Regions from separate parts of the Lapidilactobacillus salsurivasis genome, predicted to be linked through region 2. Evidence: predicted binding sites of a transcription regulator. Region 2 holds the regulator's gene; the other holds the start of a gene.
The links. The regulator LexA, encoded in region 2, represses DNA repair genes until DNA is damaged. The targets are predictions, from matches to a motif close to CNAACANNTGTTNG.
Positions count from the first base shown of each region.

Region 1: the regulator LexA is predicted to act here: its motif matches at 2,382-2,395, upstream of dinB (DNA polymerase IV).

Region 1 is NZ_BAAABI010000005.1:144,882-149,766, forward strand. Features, by position in the region: gene argS (arginine--tRNA ligase) at 1-822, opposite strand, end outside; gene dinB (DNA polymerase IV) at 1,114-2,232, opposite strand; gene zwf (glucose-6-phosphate dehydrogenase) at 2,418-3,878, opposite strand; gene ACYVSB_RS07875 (glycoside hydrolase family 31 protein) at 4,110-4,885, opposite strand, start outside.
Region 2 is NZ_BAAABI010000013.1:28,785-44,193, forward strand. Features, by position in the region: gene ACYVSB_RS11805 (ABC transporter ATP-binding protein) at 1-1,021, opposite strand, end outside; gene ACYVSB_RS11810 (YneF family protein) at 1,108-1,347, opposite strand; gene ACYVSB_RS11815 (DUF896 domain-containing protein) at 1,550-1,795, opposite strand; gene lexA (transcriptional repressor LexA) at 1,896-2,519, shown strand; gene ACYVSB_RS11825 (leucine-rich repeat protein) at 2,829-7,163, opposite strand; gene ACYVSB_RS11830 (hypothetical protein) at 7,515-7,667, opposite strand; gene ACYVSB_RS11835 (hypothetical protein) at 8,008-8,289, shown strand; gene ACYVSB_RS11840 (hypothetical protein) at 8,409-8,531, shown strand; gene rfbB (dTDP-glucose 4,6-dehydratase) at 8,955-9,989, opposite strand; gene ACYVSB_RS11850 (aldo/keto reductase) at 10,113-10,976, opposite strand; gene ACYVSB_RS11855 (hypothetical protein) at 11,157-11,330, opposite strand; gene ACYVSB_RS11860 (hypothetical protein) at 11,293-11,574, opposite strand; gene tagD (glycerol-3-phosphate cytidylyltransferase) at 11,763-12,149, opposite strand; gene ACYVSB_RS11870 (MalY/PatB family protein) at 12,357-13,526, opposite strand; gene ACYVSB_RS11875 (DUF3737 family protein) at 13,516-14,382, opposite strand; gene ACYVSB_RS11880 (serine hydrolase) at 14,898-15,409, shown strand, end outside.

The DNA.
Region 1 (4,885 bases), on a different contig from region 2:
TTGTTGCTCCAAATCGGCAACGACTGGCGCCATTTTGTCATTGTAGTAAGCCTCACCATTGTACGAATCGAAGGTAATGCCTAAGCGGTCGTAGATCTTCTTGAACTCAGCCAGTGACAAACCCCGGAACCATTCCCAAAGGTGGGTCGCTTCTGGATCGCCATCCTCCAACTTCTTGAACCAAGCCCGACCCTCATCATCGAGTTTAGGATCTTTCTCCGCTTCTTCGTGGAAATGGACATAGTACTTCAACAAATTGCCAATGGGATCAGCTTTGATTTCCGCCTCGCTCCCCCACTTGTGATAGGCCACGATCAATTTGCCGAATTGTGTGCCCCAATCGCCAAGATAATTGATTTTGATCGGGTGAAATCCTAATTTGGCATAGATCTTCGCCAAGGAATTGCCGATGACCGTCGAGCGCAAATGCCCCATGGACATTGGCTTGGCGATATTCGGTGAGGACATGTCGATCGGGATGTTCGCCTGCTGCCCCTGCGTGCTATCTCCATAAGCCGCACCCTGGACCAAGATCGTTTGCACCGTCTGTTGCGCGAAAGCCCCTTTGTCCAAGAAAAAGTTAACGTAAGCGCCAGTGGCAACCACCTGCTCGTAGCCGCTAGCATCAATCCGCTCAACCAGTTCCGCCGCGATTTGTTGAGGGGCGCGATGCCAAGTCTTCGCTAAAATGAAAGTTGGAAACGCGTAATCCCCTAATTTCGATGATTTCGGAACTTCCAGTAACGGTCCAATCTCCGCTGGGGTCAATTCGGACGCTAATACTTGGTGCAAGCTCGCGATCACATTCTCTTTTACATTCATAATTTCCTCCTCCGCGATACCAAAGAAAAACCGCCCCTATAAATTCTAGAGACGGATTCCCCGCGGTACCACTCTGCTTGCCAATAATGGCCACTCTTACAATCTATCAAAATGTCGATCCGGCCGCGCCAGATGATCGCTGCCCCAACTTTCACTATCTTGAGGTCGCTTGTCAACGACTTGCATCTTTTCTGCCTTGATCTTGCTCTGTCTAACAATATACATTAATTATACAATTATTGCCACCAAAAATCTATTGGAAAAATAAAAAAACTATTCTAATCGGTTACCTTAGAAAATCAAGGGTAAGGTCAGATTCTCATAAGTTAGCGGGAATAGATCGGTAATGGTAATACCTAATAACCGAATCCCCTGACTTAGATCCCCGAAACGCTGCCAGATCAAGCTCGCCTGTTGCAAAATCTCTTGGGCTGAATAAAGATAATGGTCGAAGCTTTGACGCTTGGTGACGGTGTTGAACTCACGATCGCGGATTTTTAAAACAACGATTTTACCGTGGACCTGTTGTCGTTGCAACGTGGCGGCAACTTGTTGGCTGAGTTGAGCCAACTGGCGAGCTACCGCTTCCTCGCTGGTCAAAGGCGGGTTATAGGTGCTTTCTTTGCCAATCGACTTACGCGCGCGCTGATTGGAGACGGGACTGTCGTCAACACCGCGAGCATGCTGGTACAACATGAACCCCATTTTCTTGTAACGTTGGATCAACTCCGCTTGCGATATTTTTTGCAGATCACCGCCGCTAAAGACACCGCGTTCATGCAAACTGGCCTGCATCTTTTTACCAACGCCGAAGAAACTTTCGATGGGCAGGCTGGCCAGAAAGGTTTGCGCCATTTCCGGGCGTACAATCGTCCGACCCATGGGTTTGTTGTGATCCGAGGCCACTTTCGCCAAGAATTTATTATAGGAGATGCCCACAGAACAAGTCAAGCGGGTTTTTTTCAAAATTTCTTGTTGTAACCACTGGGCCAGCTTGACCGTATTGCGTTCATGCCATTTGTTAACGGTGACATCTAGGAAAGCCTCATCCAGCGAGATCGGCTCGATCACATCTGTGATTTGGTGGAAAAGTTGATGGATCTGGCCAGAAGTTTCACGGTACAAGTCGAAATGAGGTGGCACAAAAACCAGTTGCTCCCGCGGTACCAGCTTCAAGGCTTGGGCGGCGGGCATCGCCGAATGAACCCCAAATCGACGCGCCACGTAATTGGCGGTGGTCACGACGCCGTGGCCACCTGTTTGGCGCGGGTCCGGCGCAACCACGACCGCTTTATCGCGCAAATGCGGCTGTTCGCGAATCTCCACTGACGCGTAAAAAGCATCCATATCCACGTGAATGATTCGGCGTTGGGTATGATATTGTAACGGAATCTCCAACCACTCAGTCATCAGCCACCTCCTGACTGTCTCCACCATTGTTAGCCCGATGATTCGACCAGCGGCGCCGCCTAAAGTTTCAAGACGCCGCAAACGACAAAATTCAGGTCACCATCAATGACCTGAATTAGGCTAACCTTTTCAATTGTTGCCCCGCCTAGCAATCGCGCGTCCGCGGGTTTGCCTGAAACTTTAACTCAGTTGGTAAAGATCCAATGGCGACCACTGGCTTGTAAGAGTTGATCAGAAGCAGCCGGTCCCATTGTTCCTGCGGGGTAATTTGGGAACTGCGGGCATTGGCATTCTTCCCAAACTTGGCGAATCCCATCAATGAACTGCCAAGCGCCACTCATGTCTTGCCAGCTAACGAAATTACTGCGCCGACCGTTGATTGCTTCTAGAATCAGGCGCTCATACGCATCAGGAACCTGGCCAGCCTCTGTCTGACTCAAGGCAAAGTGCAACGGCCGTTGGATCGCGCTGGTACTTTGACCAACTTCTTTGGCGTTAAGGTGCCAAGTCAGGCCCATCTCAGGTTCGACTTCGATGGTCAATACTGGCGCCGCTAATGTCTCACTGCCAAAAAGATTTTGAGCCGCGGCCTTGAAGACCACATCGATCCGCGTCTTCTTCAAGGGCAAGCGTTTGCCTGTCCGCACGTAAAAAGGCACGCCTTGCCACTGCGGTAAATCCAACTGGATCTCACCAGCCACAAACGTTTCCACGTTGGATTTCGGGTCGATTTTATCTTCTTGCCGATAGCCTAGCGCTGAACCATCCTCACTGGGACCATATTGACCCCGAATGAATTTCTGAGGAATCTCCGTGGCGTCATATTGATGCAAGTGGGTGAATACTTCCCGACGCGCCGCGGTGATGGCTTGATCCGTATTATCAGCGGGACGTGGCATGGCCAACATCGCGATGATCTGCATGATATGATTTTGAACCATATCCCGCAACGCGCCAGCGGTTTCATAATATCCGCCCCGTTCTTCCACACCAAGCTTTTCCGCCAAAGTGATCTGAATGTTATCGATGTAATCATGATTCCAAACAGCCGCCATCAGTGGATTATCGAAACGCAGGTAGGGAATGTTCTGAACCATTTCTTTTCCTAAGTAATGATCGATCCGGTAAACTTGATCCCGCGCGAAAGTGCTGATCACCGCGTCATTCAACGCCAGCGCCGATTGATAATCGTGACCAAAAGGTTTCTCGATGATCAAGCGATTGAAACCACTAGCGCTCAACAGATGTTCTGACTTCAAATGCGCCGCGATCGTACCAAATAGGGCCGGCCGCATCGCCATATAGAAGATTCGATTCCCCTGTAATTGATACTGCTCATCAAGCGTATCTATTAACTTCTTTAAGATAATATAGTGATCCGCGTCCTGAACATCATGAGATTGATAATAGAAGTGGGCCACAAACGCCTGCTGCTGCGCCGCCGTGCCCGCTTGTAGATTCTCCGCCACGGTTTGGCGGAAATAGTCATGGGTCCATGGACGCCGCGCCGTGCCAATCACAGCGAAATGTTGGTCCAATTGACCTTTTAAGTAAAGCTCAAATAAAGCTGGATAAAGTTTCCGATGAGCTAGATCCCCCGACCCACCGAAAATAACCATTAAAACACGTTTTTCATTCTCATTCATGTTAGGCCTAGACCTCTTCCTCATTATTATGACCTGTTCAACTTACTAATTGTTATTCTACACTATCTCAGGCCAAACCTTAAATATTTTTCCTTGTGAATCGATCGCAATCTCGCCGATTTGGCTGAAAATATGGGAAAAAGTTGTGGGATCAAAGTAGCTCACCGCCAAGTAACACTAAAAAAGCCGCCATTACGGCGACTTTAATAGCTTGCACTGAGACCAAAGTGCTTAGTTGAGAACTTGATAAGATTCCGTGGCCGCTTGATAAACAAAACGCTGCGGACCCGCGGTGGTTTCAACATCAATCGTTCGATAAACCGGCGCAAAGCCATGATGCTGCAAAATGACTTGTGCTTGATCCGCCTTGACCACAATTTGATAACGATTGTATTCGCCTTGACGATAGGCCAGATCCAACCCATTATCTTGATAATGATCATACTGTCCGGTCTCTCCGAAGAGGCGGAAGGTCAGATGTTGCTCGGGCGCCTCGGCAACAAATTCACGCTCATCCGCCCATGGCAACAAGCTGTCTTGACGGACAAACATTGGTAATTGCGCCAACTCCGCCGTCACCACAATATCTTGTTGGCCCTGATAACGAGTCCCGGTCCAGAAGTCGATCCATTGGCCTGCTGGCAAGTAAACCAACCGTTTTGTTTGCCCTTTTTGCACGATCGGCGCAACCAAAAGCGCGGTGCCCACCATATATTGATCACTGATTTCTCGTAAACGCGGATCTTGCTCATCCGCCAAAACCATGGCGCGCATCACTGGCAGTCCAGTGGTTTCCCCAGCAGCGAAGAGGTCATACAGATATGGAATCAAATGATAGCGGAGTTGCAAATATCGCCGATAGATCGACAAGGTCGGCTCACCAAACGCCCACGGTTCTTGGAACCGCGTCCCAATTGCGCTATGATTCCGCAGTAAGGGGCTAAAGATCGCCGCCTCCAGCCAACGAATCAAGAGTTCTGGGGTGGTATCCGAACCAAAACCACCAA
Region 2 (15,409 bases):
CGATTTGATAATCCAAATCGCCGCTGACAACTGGCGCGGTGTCCACTTTTGGCGCCACCGCTTGGCTCTTTTCAGAAAGAAGTTCGTTGACCCGATCGTAACTGGCGTTGCCCCGTTCGATGACGTTGAATAACCGACCGATGGCGAACATCGGCCAAACCAACGCGCCAATATAGGCAATGAAGGAAATCAATTGCCCGACAGTGATCGTCTGGTTGACCACCAAGGTGCCCCCATAAATAATCGTGATCACGTAGGTCAGCCCAATAATGATTGAGATTGCCGGATCAAAGAGCGAATCGATCCGGTAAACTTTCTTATTGATCGTAATCGTTTTGTCAACGATTTTGTCGAAATCGGCCACGTCTTCATCTTCTTGGCCGAATGTTTTGATGACTTTGATGCCACTGATTGATTCCTGAGTTTTGTCATTCAAGCGGGAGAAAGCCGCTTGCGACTCGCCAAACGCCGTGTGCAAATGGCGCCCTAACACCCGGGCCATGATCGCCAACAGCGGCATGGGCAAGATTGCCATCAAAGTCAAACGCCAGTCGACAAAGATCAACATGGCAATGATCGTGGTGCTCCCGGTCAAAATCGAATCGGCCAAGGTCAAGATTCCCGCGCCGGCCACGTTCTGGATCGCGTTCAAGTCATTGGTGGCGTGGGCCATCAGGTCACCGGTCCGATGTTTCTGGAAAAAGGTGGCGTCCATTTTCAGGAAGAACGCGAATAAACGCGAACGCATTTCTCGTTCCAAGGTGGCCGCGCCGCCCCAGATCATCGTCCGCCAGCCAAAGCGGCTCAAATACTGAATAATCGCCGCCATCGCTAACAACACTAACCATTCCGCCAGAAGTGACAGTGTCAATTGCTTATTACCCATTTTGTCGGCCAAGATCCCGATCACCCGTGGTGGGATCAGTCCGACCAAATCGGCCAAAAGTAGGAAAATCAATCCCCAAATGTAGCGTTTCTTTTCGGCTTTGAAGAACCAGCCGAGCTTCTTAAATATTCCCATTTCTTTACCTCACCTTAAAAAATTCCACAAAAAAAACAGGTGCAAGCACCTGCGATCGTTACCTGGTATGGCCTAAAGTGAGTTGACTATTTCTTTTCCTTCTCAGCTTTAGCTTGTTGAGCCTTCATGGCACTCATCATTTGGTTCAGCTTCTTTTCAGAAGGCTTCTGCCCCATTTGTACCATCATTGCTCTCATCATATCAGTATTGATCGGCGGATTGTCGCGAAAATACTTCTTCATATAGGCCCGCGCGCCAAAGAAGCCCGCCACTGCACCTAATAGTACACCTAATACAATAAATAAGATCCATAGTCCTGTATTCATGCTCGCCCTACTCCTTAATCAAAAATGCTAATTTCATTTTACCCAGATTACCCTGTCACTTGCAAGGGTATTTTACAAATTAGTAATGTATTTTTTAAAAATTTCTCGCGAATCTCATCAGACTCTCATTCCAGATGACTTGGTCGACAGTGGCTAACCGCCACTTGTTCCGGCCTGACCACTAACTTGCGCCGCAATCGAATCAATCATCGCGTAAATTTTTATCCCGTTGGATCTGGCGCACTTTCTCAGGGGTCACTTCTTGACCTTGCTGATCAAACAAGCGCAGATTCTCAACTTGCGTGCGGAAACCCGCCCGAAATTGTTCTAAATAGGCATGACGCAACTCTTGGCGTTCCGCGGTTTCTTCAGCGGTCAATTGATTACGTTTGGCTTTGGCGGCTAATTCGTTGATCCGAGCGATCAACTTAGGATCGATTTCACTCATCGACAACAACTCCTTCAACCAGCCCGCAAATGGGGAACATCCGTTTGCTATGGCTGGGCTTTTATGCTAATATTTAATTATACTACATTTGAGGTGCCTTATGACAAAAGGAATCAGCAACAAACAACTTGAAATTTTACGCTTTATTTATGATACCGTCAACGATTGTGGCTATCCCCCAACCGTCCGGGAAATTTGCGCTGCTGTTGACCTGTCATCCTCTTCGACCGTTCATGGTCACCTAGCGCGCTTGACCGAGCGCGGCTACCTAGATCGTGACAAAACCAAACCTCGTGCCATGGAGTTGACTGAAATGGGCCGCGACGCGATTGGTGTTAAAGAACAGCTGATTCCCCTGTTGGGTGTGGTCACCGCCGGCGAACCAATTTTGGCGGTGGAAGAGGCCACCGATTATTTCCCCTTGCCACCAAACTTGAATTTGGACGATAACGATCTTTTCATGTTGACCATTCGCGGCGAAAGTATGATCAACGCTGGCATTTTTGACGGTGACCAAGTCATTGTTCGCCAACAACGCGCCGCCAACAACGGGGATATCGTCATCGCCATGAATGACGAGAACGAGGCGACCTGTAAACGTTTCTACCGCGAAAAGGGGCACATTCGCCTGCAACCGGAAAATGACACGATGGATCCCATCATTATGCCTAACGCCACGATTCTGGGTAAAGTGATCAGTTTATATCGAGCTCATATTTTCTAAAGCGGTTTAAGTCACACCGCCTGATTCCCATCAAACATGACCAAATCAAAAGCACGGCCTCAATGTTGGTGCCTATTCAGCTAGATTCGTAGCTGAGCCAGGCGCGACAAGGAGGTCGTGCTTTTTCTTGAATTGTGACGAATTTTAGCCGTGCTTACAGTTAAGACCGACAGAAAAGTTCGGGTCGGAATCGTTTGTTTAACGCATGCGCTGATTCTAACCAGCCTAGCTCGCTTCAAGTCAGGTCCGGTTGATCAAGTCCGGTAACCCATGGCTTAAAACCGGCCACGGCGCGTTGAGTTTTTTCACCTATTTGATTTGATTCTTCGGCGGTGTATGGGTGCCATGATGGCGAAACTTGTCAAACCAACTCCCCAAAGTCACCAGTCCTAACATCAAACCGCCGATGATCACCGGCCAAATGTGCCGTTGCTCGTTTGCTTGCGGTAATTTGTGCTCGTTCAGCGCCCCCTGGTTGAGGGATGGCTGATTTTCTGGATTGTTTGTTGGCCGATTGGTCGTGCCAGTTGGTTGACCACCACCTGGTTGTTGTGGCGTCGTCGGCTGACTAGGCTTGGTCGGTTTGCTAGGCACTGTTGGTTTACTTGGCTGCGATGGTTTGGTCGGTTTGGTCGGTTTGGTTGGTTTCTCTGGATTTTCAGGTTTAGTCGGTTTCTCTGGATTTTCCGGCTTCTCTGGGTTGTCCGGATTCACCGGTTTTTCAGGGTTTTCGGGATTCTCCGGATTATCGGGTTCCTCAGGTTGATGATATTTGGCAATGACCGTTAATTTCACGACAACTTGTTCACCCGATGCGGTCGTTAACGTGACCGGATACTTGCCCGGCATTGTCAAATCAGCTTCTCGCAAGTCCAGATAGACGGTTTCTGGTTGGCCGTCCCGATCTGTCGCCACTGCCTGGAAATTGGCCACGGTTGGTGTCGGGTCGCCGATAAACATGGCGAAGTTTTTGGCAGTTAGGCTGGCTAGATCTGGTTTGACCGTCAGATAGACGGTCTTCTTCTGACCATCCACCGCCGTCAAAAGGACCGGATACTTGCCGGGAACTTGATCGTTTACTTGACTCAAATCGGCGTCGACACCAATTTCTTGGCCGCTTTTATCCGTGGCCTGCGCCGCAAAGTTTGTGACGGTTGGCAAAGGATCACCCACATACATACTCGCATCGTTGCCAGTCAAACTTTGTTGGTTCGCTAAAAGCGTCAGCGTCACCGCTAAAGTCTGACCATCACTAGCAGTCAGCTTAACCGGATATTCCCCAGGTTTTTGGAAATCGACTTGATCCAGAACGGCAGTTACTGACAGCCCGTTGCCGGCGTCATCTTGGGCGACGGCCTGAAAATCCTTGGCCGTTGGTTGCGCATCACCGACATACATGGTGAAGTTCTGACCGTGAATCCCCTTTTTGCTGGCTAAAAGATGTAACGTCACGACTTTACTCAAGTTGGCGCCTGCGTGGAGTGTCACAGCGTAATCCCCGGGTGTTTGCCAAGCAACCTGACTGAAATCGGCGGTGACGGCCAAGTTCGCGCCGCTATCGTCTTGGGCCGCGCCCTTGAAATCGGCGACCGTTGGTTCAGTTTGGCCCACGTACATGGTGAAATCATTCCCGCTGATCTGGGCCTGACTGGCCACGACATGGACGACAACTGTTTTCTCGAGACCAGCCGCCGTTGACAAGACAACATTGTAGTCGCCAATTTGATCCATTTTAACTTGACTGAAATCGGCGCTGACCGGTTGCTCCTGGCCTTTTTTGTCAGTGGCCTTGGCTTGCAGATCAGCTAATGTTGGCAAGGGGTGATTGAGATAGGTGGTGAAGTCGGCGCCGGTCAAGGTCGCTAAGTTCGGCAAAATTGTCAAAGTTACTTCTTTGCTCTGGCCGTCAGCGCTGTGCAGGGTCACTTGATAATTGCCCGGGGTCTTCAGATCGCTGTTGCCCAGATCCAGGCTCAAGGTGCTGGCGTCACCATTTTTGTCGGTGGCTTTGGCTTGAAAATCATCAACTGTTGGCGCGGGATCGCCTGCGGTCATGGTAAACGGCAAGGCCGAGATACTTTGCTGGCTTACTTTGATCGTCAGTGTGCCTGGCGTGGTGCTAATGGTGTAATTGGGATTAGCGCTGGCGGTAGCGGTCACGGTGATCGGATAACTGCCAGCCGTTTCACCCGCTGTCCGCGCCAATTGATAGGCGATCGCCGCGCCGCCAGTGGCCGCGGCCGGGTTATTGACCGTGGCCGTTAATTCTGGGTCCTGATCACCCGTATATTTCATCGCGTCATTGGCGGTGATGGTGACCGGCGCAGGGGTCACGGTTAAATCAGCTTGACTATTGGCCGCTTGGGTCCAGTCGTAGTAGGCGTTTTCCGTATTGAAACTCTGGATATTTGTTAAGCCTTGTTTGCTCAGCGTGACTGAATATTGGCCCACATTTGTTGCTGTGGTTCCCGCTGCTAGTTCCAGGTCCCCAGACTTTAACGTATACTTCGTGCCATTGGAAAGGATAACTTGGTAAGGATCCGTCGCACCGACTGCTTGATTTTGGCCGGTGTAAGGTGCGTGGCTGCTGCCGGTCAAGGTGTAACTGCCTGGTCGTTTCGCCACGGTCACGGTCACCGTCGTCGCGTAATTGCCATAAGAATAAGTAACTTTGTAGGCGCCGCCTTTAGTAGAATCAACGGTGGGAACCGAATTGCCTTGCGGGTCTTGGACACTAACTGTTAAATCGGACAAGGTCAAAACATGCCCGTCATCCAAGACCGCGCTTAAGAAATTGTCGTCTGCATTCCAGAACGTTCCCATTAGCACCGTCGAATCAACGGCTTTGATTTCAGGATTACTCAAGACCACATGATAATGACCACTATAAATCGTGGCACCATTTTGCGGCAGATCCCAGTCAAAATAGAAATCAGTCGTGCCCGTCGGTACTATGAACTGGCCATTGTGATAGGTGACCCCGTTGGTCAAATCGCTGATGCTCAGATCCTGTTCAATGCCAGAGCGCCCATCGTAAGCCAGACTGAAGAAATCACCAATGCTGACATGAGCCGGGTCGGTGAAAATCGTCGCCATATTTTGCCGGCCGATGACATCCTCATTAACAATCGTTTGCCCATGGATCGTGGTGATCCGGTTATAGGTGAACACATCATTACCTAAATCGACCTGCGATCCATCAAGCACAACGGCCTCCAATTGATTGCCCAAGAATCCGTCTGCGCCGATCGTCGTCACTGATGCGGGGATCCGCAAAGTCCCAGGAATGACATTGTAGGCGAAGGCGCTCGCGCCGATCGTCTTCAGCGCCGTCGGGAAACCAATCGCGGTAATGTGATTGCCAGCAAAAGCCCCATCAGCGATCGTGATCAAATTTTGCGGCAGATTCAACGCGCCGGTCAAGCCACAATACTCGAAGGCTTGAGCGCCAATCGTGGTCAAAGCGGTGGCCCGATTGAAATCAGCGCTAATCAAGCCTTGGTCATAGAGAAAAGCCTGTTCCCCGATCGTGGTTAAATTCGGGCCAAAACTAACGTGTGGAATACTGCTAGCTCCTAGAAAAGCCTGTTCCCCAATCGTGGTCAACGTATCGGGAAAAGTGAAGGCCAGCAAATGATCGTCATACATAAAAGCGCCAGCGCTGATCGTGGTCAGTTGCGATGTGGCCGGAATTGTAAAGCTCTCCAAGCCAGACCCAGCAAAGGCCTGGGCGCCAATTTCTTTCACCGCTTCAGGCAGGTCAAAACCTGTCAAAGCCGAGGTATAAGCGAAGGCACTGGCGCCAATCGTCTGCAATTGCGCGTCCGGTGCAAAAGTTACCTGCGCCAACTTGGTGCAGCTTGTAAAGGTTTCAGCTGCCAAACTAGTTAAACTTGCGGGCACATTGACATTGGTCACCCCGCTATACTCAAACGCGCCATCACCTAGTTCAGTCAAATTTTGCGGCAAATCGACATTGGTCAAACTTCCATCCGATTGAAAAGCGTTGGCACCGATGGTAGTCAATTGCGTCGCCTGGCTAAAGTCAACCTTGGCCAGTTGGGCATCATAAACAAAGGCATTCGCGCCAATGGTTTGCAAGTTCGCGCCAAAGGAAATCGATGTTAACGATTCTTGACTTTGAAACGCCCCAACGCCGATAGCGGTCACCGGATACGTTTCGCCATTCAGTGTGACCGTGTCCGGTACGACCACCGCCCCTAGCTGAAGATTGCCATTAACGCCAGTCAAGGTCGCGCCGCCCGTCCCTTCATTAACCGACCATTGGAAATCACTTTGCGCCGTTGTGGCAGTGACACCAGTGGTAGGCGCCGCTACGCTTGCCGGGCCATTACCCAATTCCGCCAGTTGTTGCTGTTGCGCTTGAATCTGTGCCAGCGCCGTTGGAGCCGCCGGTGCGGCCGCCGGTTGCGCTAATTGCGCGATTAATTGGCTGGTTCCTCCAGCCACGGCCGGCGCTGAGATTGCCGTCGTGGCAGCGGCTATTGCCGCATCCGCCACGGTCGCCGTTTCTGCTTGCGCCGCATGTGGCGGCTCACCTAGTACGATCAAGGTTGCCATTCCTACCAAAGACACCGCGAACCCCCGCTCGCGTCGGTGCAAACACGTCTTTTTTGTTGTCACTGTGACCACATCCTCCCCCGAATTGGGACCCAGAAGCAAATAAAGCTGTTTAAACATATTTTCAAATGCATTATATAAACTTTACTGGCAAAAGTCCGTCCCAACGCTTCCGCTTCCCCATCAAAAAACGCCTTTCAGTCCTCGAAAAAATCGGACGGAAAGGCGATAAAGCGCGATAGATCAAGCAAAGAAACGACTTCATTCGAAAAAAGAACGAAAAAAAAGCCCCAAATTTCTCGTCTAGACAAGGGCCGAATCCTCTGATTTTGTGAGATGCGCCCTGCTTGATGTGCTAGCATCGAGCAAAAAAACTTACGCCAAAGTTATCACCCGATTGCAAGTGAGGTGGGTTTAGTGGTGACGCAACCGCCTCAGGACGTTTGTCGTGGCTGGAACGCGGTGGGCACTGTTTTGAGCCAATCCGCAAAGACCGCGGCTTGTCTCAAAATCAGGCCTTATTCTAAGCGATAAATCGCTAAGAATAATCTCACCGCTGAGCCACACGTCCTGAGGCGGTTGCTGAACAGAATTGAGCCTATCCGCAATCGAAGTTGGGCATCTAACGAAGTGCTTTTGCAAGTGTGGCGGTCAAACAATTACCCACTTTTTTGATGGTACGGCAACATCAACGAATTCGGGGACGTAAGGTTGGTACATTTCGGATAGTGCCAACAGCTTTATCTCACTTGCTTAAACGGATTCTGGTTGGAAACCGACCAATTCAGTTAGTTCACTGAGAACTAGCTTTGTTTATCAGACAGACTCTAATGGTGTCACCAATTCAAGGATTGTGACCACTAACCACGGTCGTTGATTCCGTGGCTCCCCATCAATTGGCGATAGCTTGCAAAATGGCGTGAGTGCTCAAACGGCTGTTAAAACGTTGAGCGGCTGGAGCGGAGAAATTCGGGGTGAGATCGCCGTGAAATTGGTCTTAGTGGCTCTGCCACTTAGACCAAGGCTCAGCTTTGAGATTCGCGGGTTTTGCGAAGCTCAAAGTGACGCCCACAGCGAGCTCACCCCGAATTTCGCAGTGCAAGCCGTGGACAAACAAATGCCCTTTTGGGGTGGTACGGCAATGCCAACTGATTTAGATCAGGAGGTCGGGCTATTTTGCGTAGACTGAACAGCTCTGCTTGTTTCCGTAACCAATCATTGGAGGAAACTCGACCGATTCAACTTACTGATAAAGAACTTGCTTAAGTTTATCAGGCAGACTGTAATGGTGTCACCAACTTAAAGCTCGTGACCACTAACCACGGTCGTCAATTACGTGGTTCCTCATCAATTGACGATAGCTTGCCCGTTGGCGCGAGTGCTCAAACGGCTGTTAAAACGTTGAGCGGCTGGAGCGGAGCTTGGCGTTGAAACGTGTTCACCGACCTAGCTTCTTCCGCTTAGCTACGCAACTATTCCGGAGGCATAGACCGGCCTCCAAAATAGTTGCTAGGCTAATGCTCAGAAGCTGACCAGGTCGGTTCACGCTCTGGCGTTGGTGGGCTGTTCGTTCGCTTGGCGGAAGGTCGGGCTGGGGGTGAGTCAGCCGCGATATTATTCTTGGCGGCTTTGCCGCCTAGAATAAGGCCGAGCTTGAAGATTTTCGGTGGTTTTCCGAAAAGCTTCAAGTCGTGCCCGCAGCGTTCCACCACCCCCAGCCCGACCTGGAGCCCACCACATCTGCCCACCACCAACACCAAGCGCAGCGCAAGCCGCGGACAAACTATTTTTTCAAGCCCAGCGTATGCTGCAGTTTCAAGCACATCGGCATTAATGACTGCCCACGACGTCAACTCATTGTCCTTGTCGCGCGTAAGCCGCCTCCACTGCAGCTTTTTGTCCGCGCCACCAATCTTGATGGTCCCGATACCAAGCAATCGTGGTCCGCAAATTGCTGGCAAAATCACCAGCAAGCGGCTGCCAGCCCAACTCTCGCTGGAGCTTGGAAGCATCGATTGCGTATCGGCGATCATGACCCGGCCGATCTTCAACCCAGTCAAAGGCGTCCGCCGGCTGCCCCATTTCTCGCAAAATCATTTGGAGAACTGTTAAATTATCCAATTGTTGATCCGCGCCGATCAAATAGACTTCACCTAGCCGCCCTTGGGTCAAAATCGTCCAAACTGCCCGCGAATGATCGGAAGTGGTGATCCAATCGCGAACATTAAGCCCAGAACCATATAATTTTGGCCGCCGTCCGACTAAAATATTGGTAATTTGGCGGGGGATGAATTTTTCAATATGTTGATAGCGACCGAAATTATTGGAACAATTGGAAATGGTCGCGGGTAATCCGAAAGAATGGACCCAGGACTGGACCAGCAAGTCGGCGCTGGCCTTGGAGGCGGCGTAGGGACTGCTGGGTCGGTATGGGGAATCCGGTGTAAACTTTGGTGCTAGCGCCCGCTCTGCCGCGGTCACCAGGGGCAAATCGCCATAGACTTCATCCGTGGAAATTTGATGGAAACGCACCTGATATTTGCGGCAGGCCTCCAAAAGAGTATAAGTGCCCTCAATGTTCGTTTTGATGAAGGGCGCTGGCGCCAACAGCGACCGATCATTGTGGCTCTCCGCGGCATAATTGACCACCGCATCAGCCCCAGCCACCAATTGATCAACTAAGGTGGCGTCACAAATATCGCCGACAACTAGGCGCACACGATTGGCCGGCAAAGCGGCCAAATTTGCCAGATTGCCAGCGTAAGTCAACTTATCCAAAACAGTCACATGAACCTGCGGCTGCATGGCAACAACATCATGAACAAAGTTGGCGCCGATAAAACCAGCGCCCCCCGTCACCAAAACTTCCTTGAACTGCGTTGTCCCCATGAGTTAATCCTCCTCGATCAACCGTGCTTTATCGTACCAATACAGGCGAAAAATAAGTTTCATCGCCATCGTAAATATTATAGATGACGGCCAAAATCGCGCGTATCTTCATCCTTGGTTCATTCAATCGATTCGCGGTAAATCAGGATTGATCTGATGAAGTCGTTGGACCAATTCCGCAGACTCCTCTGGCCCGTTGCTCTCAGGCGCTTGATCCAGCTCCGCGATCGTCGCCATTTCCGCTGACGTCAGGCGAAAGTCGAAAATCGCCAAGTTTTCCTGCATTCGTTCTAGATGAACCGATTTGGGAATCGTGATCAGCCCTTGTTGCGTTTGCCAGCGCAAAATAACTTGAGCCACTGTTTTCTGATGAGCGGCGGCGATTTTATGCAAAACTAAATCTTGGAAAATCCCATCGCGGCCCTGATGGAAGGGACTCCACGCCTCGGTGACCACATCCGCAAGTTCCCCAGCTTGCCGCTGTAAGTTAGCCTGCCGGTATGGATGCAGTTCGATTTGATTGATTGCTGGGGGGATTTTAGCGGCGAGAATCAAGTCGGTCAAGCGCCCGGCGGAAAAATTTGACACACCGATCGCCTTGACCTGACCGGTTTGGTAAAGCTCCTCCATCGCCCGCCACGCACCGAAATAATCGCCATAAGGTTGATGAATCAAAAACACATCCAAATAATCCGTGCCCAAGCGCTCCGTTGACCGCGAAAAAGCTTGCTTTGCCCCTTCGTAACTGGCATCAGTCAACCACAGCTTACTGGTCAAAGTGATTTCTTTACGAGGGACACCACTGGTCCGCAACGCTTGACCCACCGCGGCTTCATTGTAATACACCGCCGCCGTATCGATCGCGCGATAACCACAAGCCAACGCCTGCTCAACGATTTCCTGGCATTCTTGCGGGTTCCAAATTTGGAAAACTCCTAATCCCAATTTGGGGATTTGTAACCCATTATTCAGCGTTTGATATTCCATGATTCGTCCCTACTTTCTCAACCCATTCAGCACTGGTTTGAAACGCGCTGTGCGCAACTGACTTCTGTGCTGAGCTACGCAATGCTCGAAGTCAATCCGTTGTGCTCAGCACTCTATTTCCTTAGCATAGCCGTTATTGGCGAATGAAACAAACCTTTTTATGTGAAAAGCTTCGGAAGATTAAGTGAAGATGACCATTTCAAACAAGCAAATCCCCACAAAAACAGAGTGCGGAGCGAGGATGGGTGGCTGTGAGCACGTTTCAATGTTGGCCGCAGCTTGCGCTGCGAAATTCGGGGTGAGCTCGCTGTGGGCGTCACTTTGAGCTTTTCGGAAGGGCGCCGAAAATCTCAAAGCTGAGCCTTGGTCTAAGTGGCATAGCCACTAAGACCAATTTCACGGCGATCTCACCCCGAATTTCTCCGCTCCAGCCGCTCAACGTTTTAATAGCCGTTTGAGCACTCACGCCAGCTGGCAAGCTATGGCTAATTGATGGAGAGCCACGCAATTGACGACCGTGGTTAGTGATTGCAAGCTTTAAATTGGTGACCCCAGAATAGTTTGCCAGATAAACCGGGACACGTTCAGGATGAATCAACCCAAGCAGTCCACCCTCACTCACTGAGTGTCTTAGGAGAGCGGGTTTAACTTCCAAAAGCCTTGCGTAACTAAGCGGAACAGCCAATCCTCGCGTAGCACGTTTAAAAAAAGACCTGCGTCTCATGACAACAGGTCTAGCAGCCACTACCTCAACCCGCCGAAAACGCGTTGGCTGAGAGGGACTGCTTATTTAAGATCGTCTTTGATTTTAGTGGTGGAGATGCCTTCCGTTCGGGGTAAGTAGACCACTTCGCAGTAATCCTTAAGGAAGTCAAATTTCCCCCGCCAATCATCGCCCATCACGAAAACATCGATATCACGCTCTTGCACATCTTGTACCTTCTGATTCCAACCGGATTCCGGAATCACTTCGTCGACGTAGCGAATCGCTTCCAGCACCATTTTTCGGTGTTCATAACTGGTGTAAGCCTCTTTATGCTTCTGAAACTCGTTGAATTCGTCGGTGGATAACCCGACAATCAGATAATCCCCCAATTCCTTGGCCCGCTTCAATAGACGCACATGGCCCCAATGAAGCAGGTCGAAAGTTCCATAAGTAATGACACGTTTCATGATAAATTCCCCGTCCTTGACTGGATTTTTCAGCCACATGCAACCAGCGCTGACTGCCAACTTACGCGACAGCCGCAGACGCCGGCGCGGCCAAAGCAACATTTGTATTATAGCATAGTCTACCCGTTCAAAACCCGCGAATTCCAAAACATGCCAGCTTCTGCCCGGCAATCCTAGCGGCCATGACCAAGCAGGTTAGCAACAAACCTATTTTTTAGCCACATAGGCGTGGATTGCCTGGGCGAACCGCTCAAGGCCATCTTGCAACCGGGCCCGAGGACACGCATAATTCCATCGCAAAAACCGCTGACCATTGCCACCATAAACATCGCCGGCTGTTAAGAACAGTCCGGTTTCTTGCCGAATAAAACTGGCTAAATCGGTGGAATCAGCACAGACATCCTGACAATCCAACCAAGCCAAATAAGTTGCTTCACTGGCGATCAGGCGCACTTGGGGCAGCTCCCGTTGTAAGAAGTCGGCCAGCAATTGCCGATTTTCCGCTAAATATTGATTCAACGCATCCAACCAAGGCCCCCCTTGATTAAATGCGGCCTCCAGGGCTTGGATCGCAAACGTATTGGGTTCCGCCACTTCATCCGTATTGATTTGGCGTTCAACTAATTGGCGCAAGCGCGGATCAGGAATCACGATCGCTGACGTTTGAATCCCCGCGATATTGAAAGCTTTCGTCGCCGAAACACACATGATCGTATTGGCCGCAATTTCCGGGCTCAGGCTCAGCATTGGGACATAGTCATATCCAGGGTGGGTCAAGTCACAATGGATCTCATCACTTAAGAGCACAACTTGATAGCGCAGACACAATTCGCCAACGCGGGTCAAGGTCGCGCGGTCCCACACCTTGCCGATCGGATTATGCGGGTTGCAGAAAATCAACATTGACGTATTAGCCTGGGCTAGTTTTGCTTCCAGATCCGCAAAATCAATTTCATAGTCGCCAGCTTGATAACGCAATTCGCTGGTCAAGATCGTCCGCTGATTGTTGCGGATCGAGTTGTAGAAAATGTTGTAGACCGGGGACAGCACCACCACATTGTCACCGGGATGGGTCAACTTTCGTACGGTTGAAGAAATACTCGGAATCACTCCGGTAGAAAACAGAACCCACTTGGGATCTAGCCTCAATTGATGCCGTTGTTGCCACCAGCGCGCAATTGTTTCACCGAAGCTTGCTGGAATCTCATTATAGCCAAAAGTATCCTGATCCAACCGCTGTTGTAACGCTTGTTTGATGACCGGCGCCACCGCGAAATCCATATCAGCGACCCACATTGGCAGTTCGCCTGGGGTCACGTCCCATTTGACCGAGTTCGTGCCTTGTCGTTGTGGTGCTTGATCGAAGTTAAATGGCATCAGATAATCCCTCCTTGGTTTGATTCGTGATAATGCGCGTTTTGCTTGAATCAACTTGAGGATCATCGAAAATGATCTGCTCAATGGCTTGCGCCTGGATCCGGCCACTAAGCGGATTTTTGACGCTATTGATCTTGCTGGTGATCGTCGCATTGACCGTCGAATATTCAAAAGCTAAATCCGTGTTGCGCAGCCGACAATTCTCTAAGGTCAGATTTTCCATGTAACAGAACCCCTGATGACTTTCAATGGTGCAGTCGATCAACGTCACATTGCGGGAATTCCAGCCGAAGTACTCACCAACAATGGTCGAATTCTTGATCACCACATTGTCGCAATTCCAAAAAGCGTCCTTGGCAATCAAGCGCGCGTGGTCCACCACCACATCGTGAGCCCCATCAAAAAGATAGTTCCCCGTGACCGCTAAATGGTCGGCGCGAATCTGTTGACTATCCATCCCGAAATAATCGCCATTGACCGTCACGTGATCCAACGTGACATCCTGACAATGCCACAACGTTTCATCAGCGTGCGTTAAATCCACCCGCGCCAATTTGATCGCCGAACTTCGACGGAAATTCTTGGGCGCCTGAAACAGGCTATCGCGCAAGCTGATATCCTTGGTGTACCAAATACCCGAGCGAGCCATCTCCAGAAAGGTCAGATCATGACCCTCAACATGCTGGCTATACCAAAGCGGATATTTCCATTCAAAAGTATCATCGGCCAGGACCAGATCATGGCTTTCCTTCAAGGGCGATTCCCCATCCACGAAAACAGAATCGGTGATGGTCAAATCATGTCCCTGAAAAAGCGCCCGTTCCCCAGTTAAATATTGTTGTTTGATTGTTTGCATCTTTGATCCTTTCTAAATCACACCATAGTAGCCGCACCAATGCTATTTCGCTTAGCCAGGTGGTGACTAACTAATAATAAACAAGTCCAGCATACCACAAATCAACCTGACCTAGTCTATACTTCTTTTCTCGGTGGGCCATGCCTCATAAGCATAGTTACCTGTGATCATGTTTCGAGGAAAATAAAGTTGTCAATAAGGCGGCGCTTGATGGCAGGTATGACTTGATTGCAGGTTCGGGTGGGTTTTGGGCTGAGCGCAACCGACCGGTGCTGCTGATACGGACTGGAGCGTGGCGTTGAAACGTGCTCACCACCAACGGCCACGCGCAGCGCAAGCCGCGGATTACCTACGTTTGTCCACGGAGCGCCACGCCCGACCACCACCAACCCCGAAAAAATGTATTTAATTCATACGAAATTCATAAAATTGCATTGGCTTATTCGTAAAGATTGTCTATACTAGTTTTAGACTCAAGAAATATTTAAATTAAAGTTCCATAAGGAGCAATTTACTTGAAACATCAACGGACCATTCTGCTAACCATTTTAGGCGGTGCCCTAATTGCCATCGGCATCGGCATCAGCGCCAATCTATCGCAAGCTACCACAGAACAGACCGCCAATTCCACCGCTGTCTCTGCAGTCGATTCAGCTACCAAAAGCAACACGACCGCCAGCAAAACTCAAAAACAGGTCATCGCTCAAGCCAAGGAAACTGCTGAACAAGCCAGCACCAAGGCGACCGGCACCGCTGCCACAATCACTGAAGAACTCACCGCAAAATGGCAAGCAACCCTGGCGGACCAAGATAGTCGCGTGGACATTGCCGTATATCTGCCTACGACCAAACAAACCATTCATTTGACCAATGATCAAAGCCAAGGTACCTTCGCCACTGCCAGTATTGTTAAGGTGTCAATTTTGGCCCAAGTCTTGCATGAACTGGCCCAAAAAGGGGCAACGTTAAGTTCAACCCAGCAGAATCAGGCGGTCGCAATGATCGAAAATAGTTCCAACGATGCGGC